DNA from 4 places in the Arthrobacter sp. QXT-31 genome. Region 1 is predicted to be linked to each of the others. Evidence: riboswitches for the same ligand, from Rfam matches in the RefSeq annotation. Region 1 holds a riboswitch; each other region holds the start of a gene.

Region 1 (2,194 bases):
GATGAGCAGCTCGCCGCTCTCGTCGGCGTCGTCCTGGTCCGCCATACCGTCGGCGCCGTCGGAAGAGCCGTCCGCGTCGCTGTCCCCCAGCACACCGGCAAGGGCATGGAGCAGCGTGGACTTGCCGGCCCCGGAAGGGCCGAGCAGCAGGACACGCTCACCGGGGCGGATGTCCAGGTCAAGCGCCTGGACGGCGGGTTTGGTGCGGCCGGCGTGGCGCCAGCCCCAGCCGCGGGAATGTACCGCGGCGGGGCGGACGCCGCCGTCGTGGGAAGCGGGCATCAGTTGAAGACGGGCTCCGTGGCGGCCTTGCGGGAAGCGAAGGAGCTCAGCACGCCGGTCTTGGCCAGGCCGCGGGTGGCGATCCAGGACAGGGCGCCTGCGATGACCGCGCCGGAGATGGCGCAGAACACGATGTACGCGAACTTGTCACCGGCGGCGTAGGCGATGTTCCAGCCCCACGGCGCGAACGAGTCGTTGAGGCCGCAGAACAGCCCGGCGCCGGCTCCGGCGAGGAGCGCAACAGGGAGGTTGAACTTCTTGTACCGGAAGGCGGCGAACACGAGTTCCGCGCCCAGGCCCTGCAGGAGGCCGGAGATCAGCACAGTGGTGCCGTACTGCGAGCCCATCAGGAGTTCGCCGGTGGCCGCCACCGTTTCGCAGAACAGGGCCGCGCCGGGCTTGCGGATGATGAGCATGCCCAGGACCGCCGGGATCATCCAGCCGCCGGCGTACAGGCCGGTCAGGGGCGGGTAGACGGCGTTCACGGGAGTGGAGATGACGTTGGCGCCCTGGGACCAGGCCCAGAAGATCACGCCTCCGGCGACGGCGATGAGCGCCGCCACCACGATGTCGGCCACGCGCCAGTTGTAGCCGGTCTTCTTGATTGCTGCAGTTGTCATGATGGTCCTCCTGAGGAACAGGAGGGGAAAGCGTTACCCCGGCTGCCGGTGGCTGGGCCATCTGCTGCCGGGCACTCTGAGAACTCGACTCCCTTGCGCCGGTACTAGCCGGATCAGGTTCGAGGGTCTGCGGCGGTCCGCACTCTCAGCGCCCATCCGCGGTTGCGCTGGCTGCTGCCTTTGCATCCCGACGGCGGCGCTCCCCTGTCGTGATAAATCTGCCCTTGTGGGCTGGTTCAGTTTACACCCCGGCGTCCCCGGAATCCCGGGGCCGCCGTCACAATCCGGGAGGTTCCCTGCGCCGCCGGGACGGCCCCGCGGAGTACATTGGGGCCATGACGCAACAGGACTCCGGCGCCGCTGCCCTGCCCACCTTTGACCCCGACTCCGCCGAGGAACAGCCGGCGGAATCCCTGGCAGCCATGATCGGCCAGATCGAGGGTGAGATCGCCGAACTGCAGTTTCCCCGGTTCACCAAGGACGATGCCCTGGCGCTCGGCCTGGAACTGGTGGAGCGCGGCAAGGAAGGGAACCTGCCCATCGCCATCGACATCACCAAGGGCGAACAGGTCCTCTTCCATGTGGCGCTCGAGGGTGCCACCCCGGACAACGAGGGCTGGGTGCGGGCCAAGCAGCGGACTGCCCTGCGCTACGAGGAGCCGTCGCTGCTGGTGGGCCTGCGGGGCAGGGCCGGCGGCGGACGGATCGAGGACAACGCCTGGTTCGACCAGTCCACCTACGCCGCCCACGGCGGAGCCTTTCCCGTCTATGTGCGGGATGTGGGTGCGGTGGCCGTGGTCACGGTGTCCGGCCTGCCGCAGGTGGCCGATCACCGCCTCGTGGTGGAGGCGCTGCGGGAAATCCACCGTTCCATGCGGCTGGGCTGACGCTTCATGCCGATAGGCTAGGGAAAGACCAGTGTTCATCTCGCGAGGAGTTCCGGAATGAGTTTCTTCATCAAACTGCTTGGCACCGGCATCAGCCTGCTGGCGGGCTTCGCCGGCACCAAGGCCGTCGATACCATCTGGGAAAAGGTCACGGGAAAGAAGCCCCCCAAGGGCGACAAGGATGACGTCCCCACCACGCTGCGCACTGCCCTGACGTTCGCCCTCGTCTCCGCGTCCGTGAGCGCCGTGATCCAGGTCCTGGCCAACCGCGGCACGCAGCGGGCCATCACCCGCTTCGCCAAGAGCCAGGACATCGTCTAGGCCGCCGCGCCGGCAGGACTGCACAGGGCCGCCGGCCCCGGTTCGGTGCCCGGCCCCCCAACATCGGGCGGGTTGCCGGCAGTC
Region 2 (2,194 bases), 1.2 Mb from region 1:
TCGAGGCGGAACCCGGCGCCACGGACGCCAGCGCCCGCGAACAGGTGCGGGGCATCACGGCCGAAGTCGCGGAAAACCATTCCCGCCGGATGGTCCAGCTGGGCCTGAGCGGGTAGCTTGCCGGGTTGCCGCTAGATGACGGCTGCGGGGGACGTCGCTTCGAGGGCGTCGAGCAGTTCCGCCGCTGCGGCCGCCGGATCCGGCGCCTCGGTGATGGCACGGACGACGACAATCCTGCTGGCTCCGGCCGCCAGGACCTGCTCCACGTTCGTGCGGTCGATCCCGCCGATCGCGAACCAGGGCAGCAGCAGTCCCCCCACGATTTCCTCGTTCACGGTGCGGACAGCCTTCGCCGCATAGCTCACCAGATCGAGTCCGACGGCGGCGCGCCCGGGTTTGGTGGGGGTGGCCCAGAGCGGGCCCACGCAGAAATAGTCCAGGCCGCCGCGTCCGTGGGCGGCGACGATGGCGGCATCCACCTGCTCCGTGCTGTGGGTGGAGAGCCCGATCACGGTTGCATCGTGCAGCAGCTTCCGGGCAGCGCGCAGCGGCAGGTCCTTCTGGCCGATGTGGAACACCGGGGCGCCGGCGATGGATGCGACGTCGGCGCGGTCGTTCACGGCCCAGAGCCGGCCGTGCCGGCGGGCGGCGGCGTGGACGATTTCCAGCAGCTCGAGCTCCTCGGCCGCCTCAATGCTCTTGTCCCGCAGCTGGATGATGTCAACGCCGCCGGCAAACGCCGCGTCCACGAAGTCCGCAAAGTCCCCGCGGTCCTTGCGGGCATCGGTGCAGAGGTAGAGGCGGGCGGCGGTGTGGGCAGAGTGCTCGGTCATGGCAACCACCTTAGTTCCTCTAAACTGGGCAGGTACCGCGGGAGCCCGTTGCCGATGTCATAAAAGGCGCAGGGCTGAGAGGGCGTCAGAGCCGACCGCTTGACCTGATCCGGTTAGTACCGGCGTAGGGAAGGAAAACATGAATCCCGAAACCAGCGGTAAGGATTGTGCCGCGACGCGTCTCGAGGCAGACGTGGCCGTCATTGGCGGGGGCGTGGTGGGCCACGGCATCGCCTGGGAGGCGCGGCGTTCCGGCCGGTCGGTGGTGCTCATCGATGAAGCCCCCGGCAGTGGCGCCAGCTGGGCGGCGGCCGGCATGCTCGCCCCGGTCAGCGAACTGCATTACCAGGAGGAAGGGCTCCTGGAGCTGATGCTGGAGTCCTCGGCCAGGTGGCCGGAGTTTGCCGCCACCCTCACCACCGGGGAGGACGCCGGTTATCTCACGACGCCTACCCTTGCGCTGGGTGCCGATCCCGCCGACCGGCGCGCGCTGATGGACCTGCGGGACGTGCAGCGGGCCCACGGCCTGGAAGTGGAACCGCTGACTATCCGCGAGGCGCGTTCCCGCGAGCCGCTGCTCAGCCCCGGAATTTCCTGCGCCCTTGATATCCCGGCAGACCACCAGGTGGACCCGCGCAAGCTGGTCAGGGCCCTGGCCGCAGAGCTGGCCAGCCAAGGCCAGAGGACTGCGGGCCAGGGGAACGCGGCAGCACAGGGGTCCACCGTCCCAGAGCAGGCCACTGGCCTGCTCTGGGACGGCGGACGCGTCTGCGGCGTCCGGCTGGCGGGCGGCGGCTCCGTCAGGGCGGCCGAGACGGTGGTGGCCAACGGCCTGGCCGCGGCACAGCTGCAGAACCTGCCGGAAGGCCTCCATCTGCCGCTGCGGCCCGTCCACGGAGACATCCTCAGGCTTCGGGTCCCCGCACACCTGCAGCCCCTGCTCACCGCAACCGTCCGGGGCATGGTGCGGGGCGTTCCGGTGTACATAGTGCCCCGCCAGGACGGCACGGTGGTGATCGGCGCCACCCAGCGCGAGGACGGCGTGCCGGGCACCAGCGCCGGCGGCGTCTACCAGCTGCTGCGTGACGCGCAGGCCCTGCTTCCCGCCGTCGCCGAGCTGGAGCTGCTCGAGGCCACCGCCCGGGCACGGCCCGGCACACCTGACAACGCACCCCTGCTGGGCCGCGTACCGGCATGCGGCCCCGCAGGCGGGCGGGATGCCGGTACGGACGTGGCGGGCCTCATCATTGCCACCGGCTTCTTCCGCCACGGGGTCCTGCTGACCCCGGCCGCCGCGGCGATCTGCCGCCAGCTCATGGACGGCATTACCGATCGGCGCTGGGCCGCGTTCCGGCCGGCCC
Region 3 (2,194 bases), 1.6 Mb from region 1:
TAGGTGATGACGCCGGTCTTCACGTCATCCTTGTTGGGCAGGCCCAGGTGTTCCTTGGGGGTGACGTAGCACAGCATGGCCGTGCCGTAGCGGGCGATTTCCGTGGCGCCGATGGCCGAGGTGATGTGGTCGTAGCCAGGGGCAACATCGGTGACCAGCGGGCCCAGCGTGTAGAAGGGCGCCCCCTTACAGAGCTCCTGCTGGCGCTCCACATTCTCACGCACCAGGTGGAACGGGATGTGGCCCGGTCCCTCCACCATGACCTGCACGTCGTACTCCCAGGCCCGCTGGGTCAGCTCAGCCAGGGTGTCCAGTTCGGCGAACTGCGCGGCGTCGTTGGCGTCCGCCGTCGCGCCGGGCCGCAGGCCGTCACCCAGTGAGAAGGCGACGTCGTACTTCGCGAAGATCTCGCAGAGCTCGTCAAAGTGGGTGTACAGGAAGTTTTCCTGGTGGTGGGCAAGGCACCAGCCGGCCATGATGGAACCGCCGCGGGAGACGATGCCGGTCACACGGTTCGCTGTCAGGGGCACGTACCGGAGCAGCACGCCGGCGTGGATGGTCATGTAGTCCACGCCCTGCTCGCACTGTTCGATGACCGTGTCACGGAAGATCTCCCAGGTCAGCGCGTTCGCCTCGCCGTTGACCTTTTCCAGCGCCTGGTAGATCGGCACCGTGCCGATCGGCACGGGGGAGTTGCGGATGATCCACTCGCGCGTGGTGTGGATGTCGTCGCCGGTGGACAGGTCCATCACGGTGTCCGCACCCCACTGGGTGGCCCACTGCAGCTTGTCCACCTCTTCCGCGATGGAGCTGGTAACGGCCGAGTTGCCGATGTTGGCATTGATCTTCACCAGGAACGCCTTGCCGATGATCATGGGTTCGGACTCAGGGTGGTTGATGTTGCTGGGGATGATGGCCCGTCCGGCGGCGAGTTCGCTGCGGACGAGTTCCACGTCGCAGTTCTCACGGAGGGCCACGAAGCGCATCTCGGGAGTGATGGTGCCCTGACGCGCATAGTGCATCTGCGTCACGGTCCTGCCTTCAGCCGCACGGCGGGGCACCGGCCTGGCGCCCTTCCATTCGGCGGAAGCCGCGCCGCGGCGCACGGCTGACTTGCCGTCGTCGAGCAGGTTCCGCTCGCGGCCGTCATAGGTCTCCGTGTCTTCGCGCGCCGCAATCCATTCCGCACGGAACGGGGCGAGGCCCACCACCGGGTCGCTGCCCGGACCGGCCGTGCGGTAAACGCGCAGCGGCTCGTTCTGCTCGCCGTTGGGGGAGGGCTCCAGGGCGATTTCCGTTACCGGAACCCGCAGCCCGTCTCCTTCCAGGTAAGCCAGTGAATGGGACTTCAGCGACTGCGTGACGGCTGCGTCATTCTGGGCTGATTCATTTTGGGCAGGGCTCAGCTGTGATTTCTGGGTGCTCAATTTACTGCTCACTTCCTTCGCCGGCATTACCCGGACAGGTTCGACGGTCGCAGGCTGCGTCAGCCTGATCTCAGCCCCTGCAAGGGCACCCGTGTGGTCGTTAGACGAAGCTACCACAGCCCCGATTGCCCCTGTCCATCTGTGAAGGGCCCGGTGCGGCGGCCAATTAAGCTGGAACCATGGCGCACATCATCGAATTCAGCGGACCCGTGCTCACTGCGGCGGATGAGGAACGCCGCGGGCTCTGGGCCGTTGACGGGAAACTGACGTTCAATCCGCCGGGCCGGCGGGCGGACACCGTCCTGGATGGCTGGGTCCTGCCCGGATTCGTTGATGCCCACTGCCACATCGGGCTGGGCCCGGCGGGTGCCGTGGACGACGACGTGGCGTATGAGCAGGCGATAACTGACCGCAACGCCGGAACGCTGCTGGTGCGCGACGCCGGCGCCGTGAGCGACACGCGCTGGCTGCAGCAGCGGCCTGATGCGCCCCGGATCATCCGGGCCGGCCGGCATGTTGCCAGGTCCCGCCGCTACCTTCGCAACTTCGCCGTCGAAGTTGAACCCGAAGGCCTCGTGGAGGCCGTGCGCAAACAGGCACGGGAGGGGGACGGCTGGGTCAAGCTGGTGGGGGACTGGATCGACCGCACGGCCGGCGACCTCGCGCCGTCCTTCCCTGCCGCTGCCGTGCGGGACGCCGTCCGGGCCGCCCACGACGAGGGCGCCAGGGTCACGGCCCACTGCTTCGGCGAGGACACCCTGGATGAC
Region 4 (2,194 bases), 1.8 Mb from region 1:
GGAGCGGAAGCGCCGCCGTGGCAAGGGCGGACAGCAGCCAGAGGGCGCTCCGGCCGCCCCTGCCGCGCTGCACCACCCCGACCCCTCGGAAGCAGAACGCCACGCCAAGGCTGAAGCCACCCGCGCCGCCCTCGCCAACATCGCGGCAGCGGCGCACGCCGCGCACCTGCACGAGGAGGCCGCGCAGACCGCCGCCGCGTCAGCGGAAGCACCGCGTCCGGCCGCGCCAGCGGCTGCCGCACCGGAAAGCCCTGTGGTGCACCGCGCTCCTGAAACGGAGAGCATCTCCGGCCGGCCAGGGGCAGTGCTGACTTTTGGCGGCGAGAAGGTGATTCTTCCGTTTGTCGATCACAGCGATGAGCCGCCGAAGGAAGCGCCGGCCCTGACGCTGGACCGCCTGGAGGAGGCCTTCGCGCACCTCGGCAGCCCGGTTGCGCCCGCCGAGAAGGAGGAGCCCAGGGAAGAGGCGCCGGCCCAGCGGGAAAGCGAGCAGCGGGAAAGCCGGCAGTCGGAAAGCCAGCCTGCTGCGGGCCAGCTGGCCGAAAGCTCCACCGCCCTGTCCCGGGGGCGCCGTCCGCGACGCAACCGCAGCGCCAGCCGTCCCCAGGGCGCAGCCAACGAAACATCCGTGGAGCACCACGAGGTTGCTCCCGCATCCGCCGCCGGGCACTCGCACGAGGCCAAGGCACCGGAGACGGGTGACGGCAGCGCGGCCAAGGCGGCTCCGCAGCCAGCCAGCGAACCGATCATTCTGGGGGTTGGGGTACCCGCCTCGGAACTCTGAGCTGATCAAGGTCTGGGATGACTGACTTCTGAATCCAGAGGAAGGGTCCGGCACCGCGCTTGCGGGGCCGGACCCTTTTCGCTGCCGGCCTGTCGCAAACGTCAAATTCGGCGCCATATCCGGAACGAACCGCTAGGCTGGGGGACTGACACGGGGTGCCGCGCACGGGCCGGCTGAGATCCAAACCCGTTGAACCTGTCCGGTTAGCACCGGCGAAGGGATGTCTCCTTTGTCATCAACACTGTCAGCATCGCTCCTGCCTGCACCAACGGCCGCCGCTAGTCCGCTCCTGGAAACCGTGGCTCCGCCCACCCCCACCTCCCGTGCAGTTCCCCGGGTCCTTGCCATCGCCGGCTCGGATCCGTCCGGCGGCGCAGGCATTCAGGCCGACCTGAAAAGCATTGCAGCCCACGGCGGCTACGGGATGGCCGCGATAACCGCCCTCACCGCGCAAAACACCACCGGCGTGAGCGGCGTGCACGTTCCGCCTGCATCATTCCTGTCAGCACAGCTGGATGCTGTCAGTGACGATATCCACGTGGATGCTGTGAAGATCGGCATGCTGGGCGATGAAAAGGTGATCGCCGCCGTCCGCAGCTGGCTCGAAAAGGTGCGGCCCGGCGTCGTGGTCCTTGACCCGGTGATGGTAGCCACCAGTGGTGACCGCCTCCTGCGGGAGTCCGCGGAGGCTGCCCTCCGGAAGCTGCTGCCCCTCGCGGACCTGGTCACCCCCAACCTTCCCGAACTGGCGATGCTGCTCGGGGAACCTGAGGCCGCGGACTGGGCTGCCGCCCTCGACCAGGGCAGGCGGCTCGCGGACCAGACCGGTGCCACGGTCCTGGTCAAAGGCGGCCACCTGAACGGGACAACCTGTCCGGACGCCCTCGTCAACACCGCAGGGTTGCTGTCCGCGGAGGTGGTGGAGGTTACCGGTGAGCGGATTGCCACGCGGAACAGCCACGGCACCGGATGCTCCCTCTCCTCGGCCATGGCCACTGCACAGGCGCGGCTGGGCAACTGGGAAGCGTCACTGCGGGAGGTCAAGCCCTGGCTGGCCGGCGCGCTCCGCACGTCCGGGCAGCTGGAGGTCGGCGCCGGAAACGGACCCATCCACCATTTCCACCACATGGCCGACGCCGGAACGACAGGTCCGGCCGAACCAAAGGGGGCGTTCGGGGAACTGCTGCGTGCCGAGACCTTCGCCGACCTGGAAGTCATCTATGGCCTGGGCTTCATCCGCGGGCTTGTGGAGGGCAGCCTTCCGGAGAAGGAATTCGCGTACTACCTCGCCCAGGACGCCATCTACCTCAACGGCTACTCCCGCGTCCTGGCCCGGGCCAGCGCTCTCGCGCCGACCGAGGCCGAGCAGCTGTTCTGGGCACGGTCCTCGCAGCAATGCCTGGAGGTTGA

Evidence for each region. Region 1 has a riboswitch for thiamine pyrophosphate ahead of BWQ92_RS11755 (ECF transporter S component). Riboswitches for the same ligand answer to the same signal wherever they lie in the genome.
Region 2: it holds a riboswitch for thiamine pyrophosphate, as region 1 does, so the genes downstream of both, thiO (glycine oxidase ThiO) here and BWQ92_RS11755 (ECF transporter S component) in region 1, are expected to answer to the same signal.
Region 3: it holds a riboswitch for thiamine pyrophosphate, as region 1 does, so the genes downstream of both, thiC (phosphomethylpyrimidine synthase ThiC) here and BWQ92_RS11755 (ECF transporter S component) in region 1, are expected to answer to the same signal.
Region 4: it holds a riboswitch for thiamine pyrophosphate, as region 1 does, so the genes downstream of both, BWQ92_RS19920 (bifunctional hydroxymethylpyrimidine kinase/phosphomethylpyrimidine kinase) here and BWQ92_RS11755 (ECF transporter S component) in region 1, are expected to answer to the same signal.

The regions. Positions count from the first base shown of each region.
Region 1 is NZ_CP019304.1:2,609,663-2,611,856, reverse strand. Features, by position in the region: gene BWQ92_RS11760 (ABC transporter ATP-binding protein) at 1-282, opposite strand, end outside; gene BWQ92_RS11755 (ECF transporter S component) at 282-902, opposite strand; TPP riboswitch at 975-1,118, opposite strand; gene BWQ92_RS11750 (heme-degrading domain-containing protein) at 1,238-1,789, shown strand; gene BWQ92_RS11745 (DUF4235 domain-containing protein) at 1,847-2,110, shown strand.
Region 2 is NZ_CP019304.1:3,839,456-3,841,649, forward strand. Features, by position in the region: gene BWQ92_RS17475 (ferritin-like fold-containing protein) at 1-116, shown strand, start outside; gene thiE (thiamine phosphate synthase) at 132-833, opposite strand; TPP riboswitch at 861-982, shown strand; gene thiO (glycine oxidase ThiO) at 973-2,194, shown strand, end outside.
Region 3 is NZ_CP019304.1:4,202,813-4,205,006, forward strand. Features, by position in the region: gene thiC (phosphomethylpyrimidine synthase ThiC) at 1-1,427, opposite strand, end outside; TPP riboswitch at 1,423-1,530, opposite strand; gene BWQ92_RS19095 (amidohydrolase family protein) at 1,607-2,194, shown strand, end outside.
Region 4 is NZ_CP019304.1:4,362,810-4,365,003, forward strand. Features, by position in the region: gene BWQ92_RS19915 (Rne/Rng family ribonuclease) at 1-784, shown strand, start outside; TPP riboswitch at 926-1,022, shown strand; gene BWQ92_RS19920 (bifunctional hydroxymethylpyrimidine kinase/phosphomethylpyrimidine kinase) at 1,005-2,194, shown strand, end outside.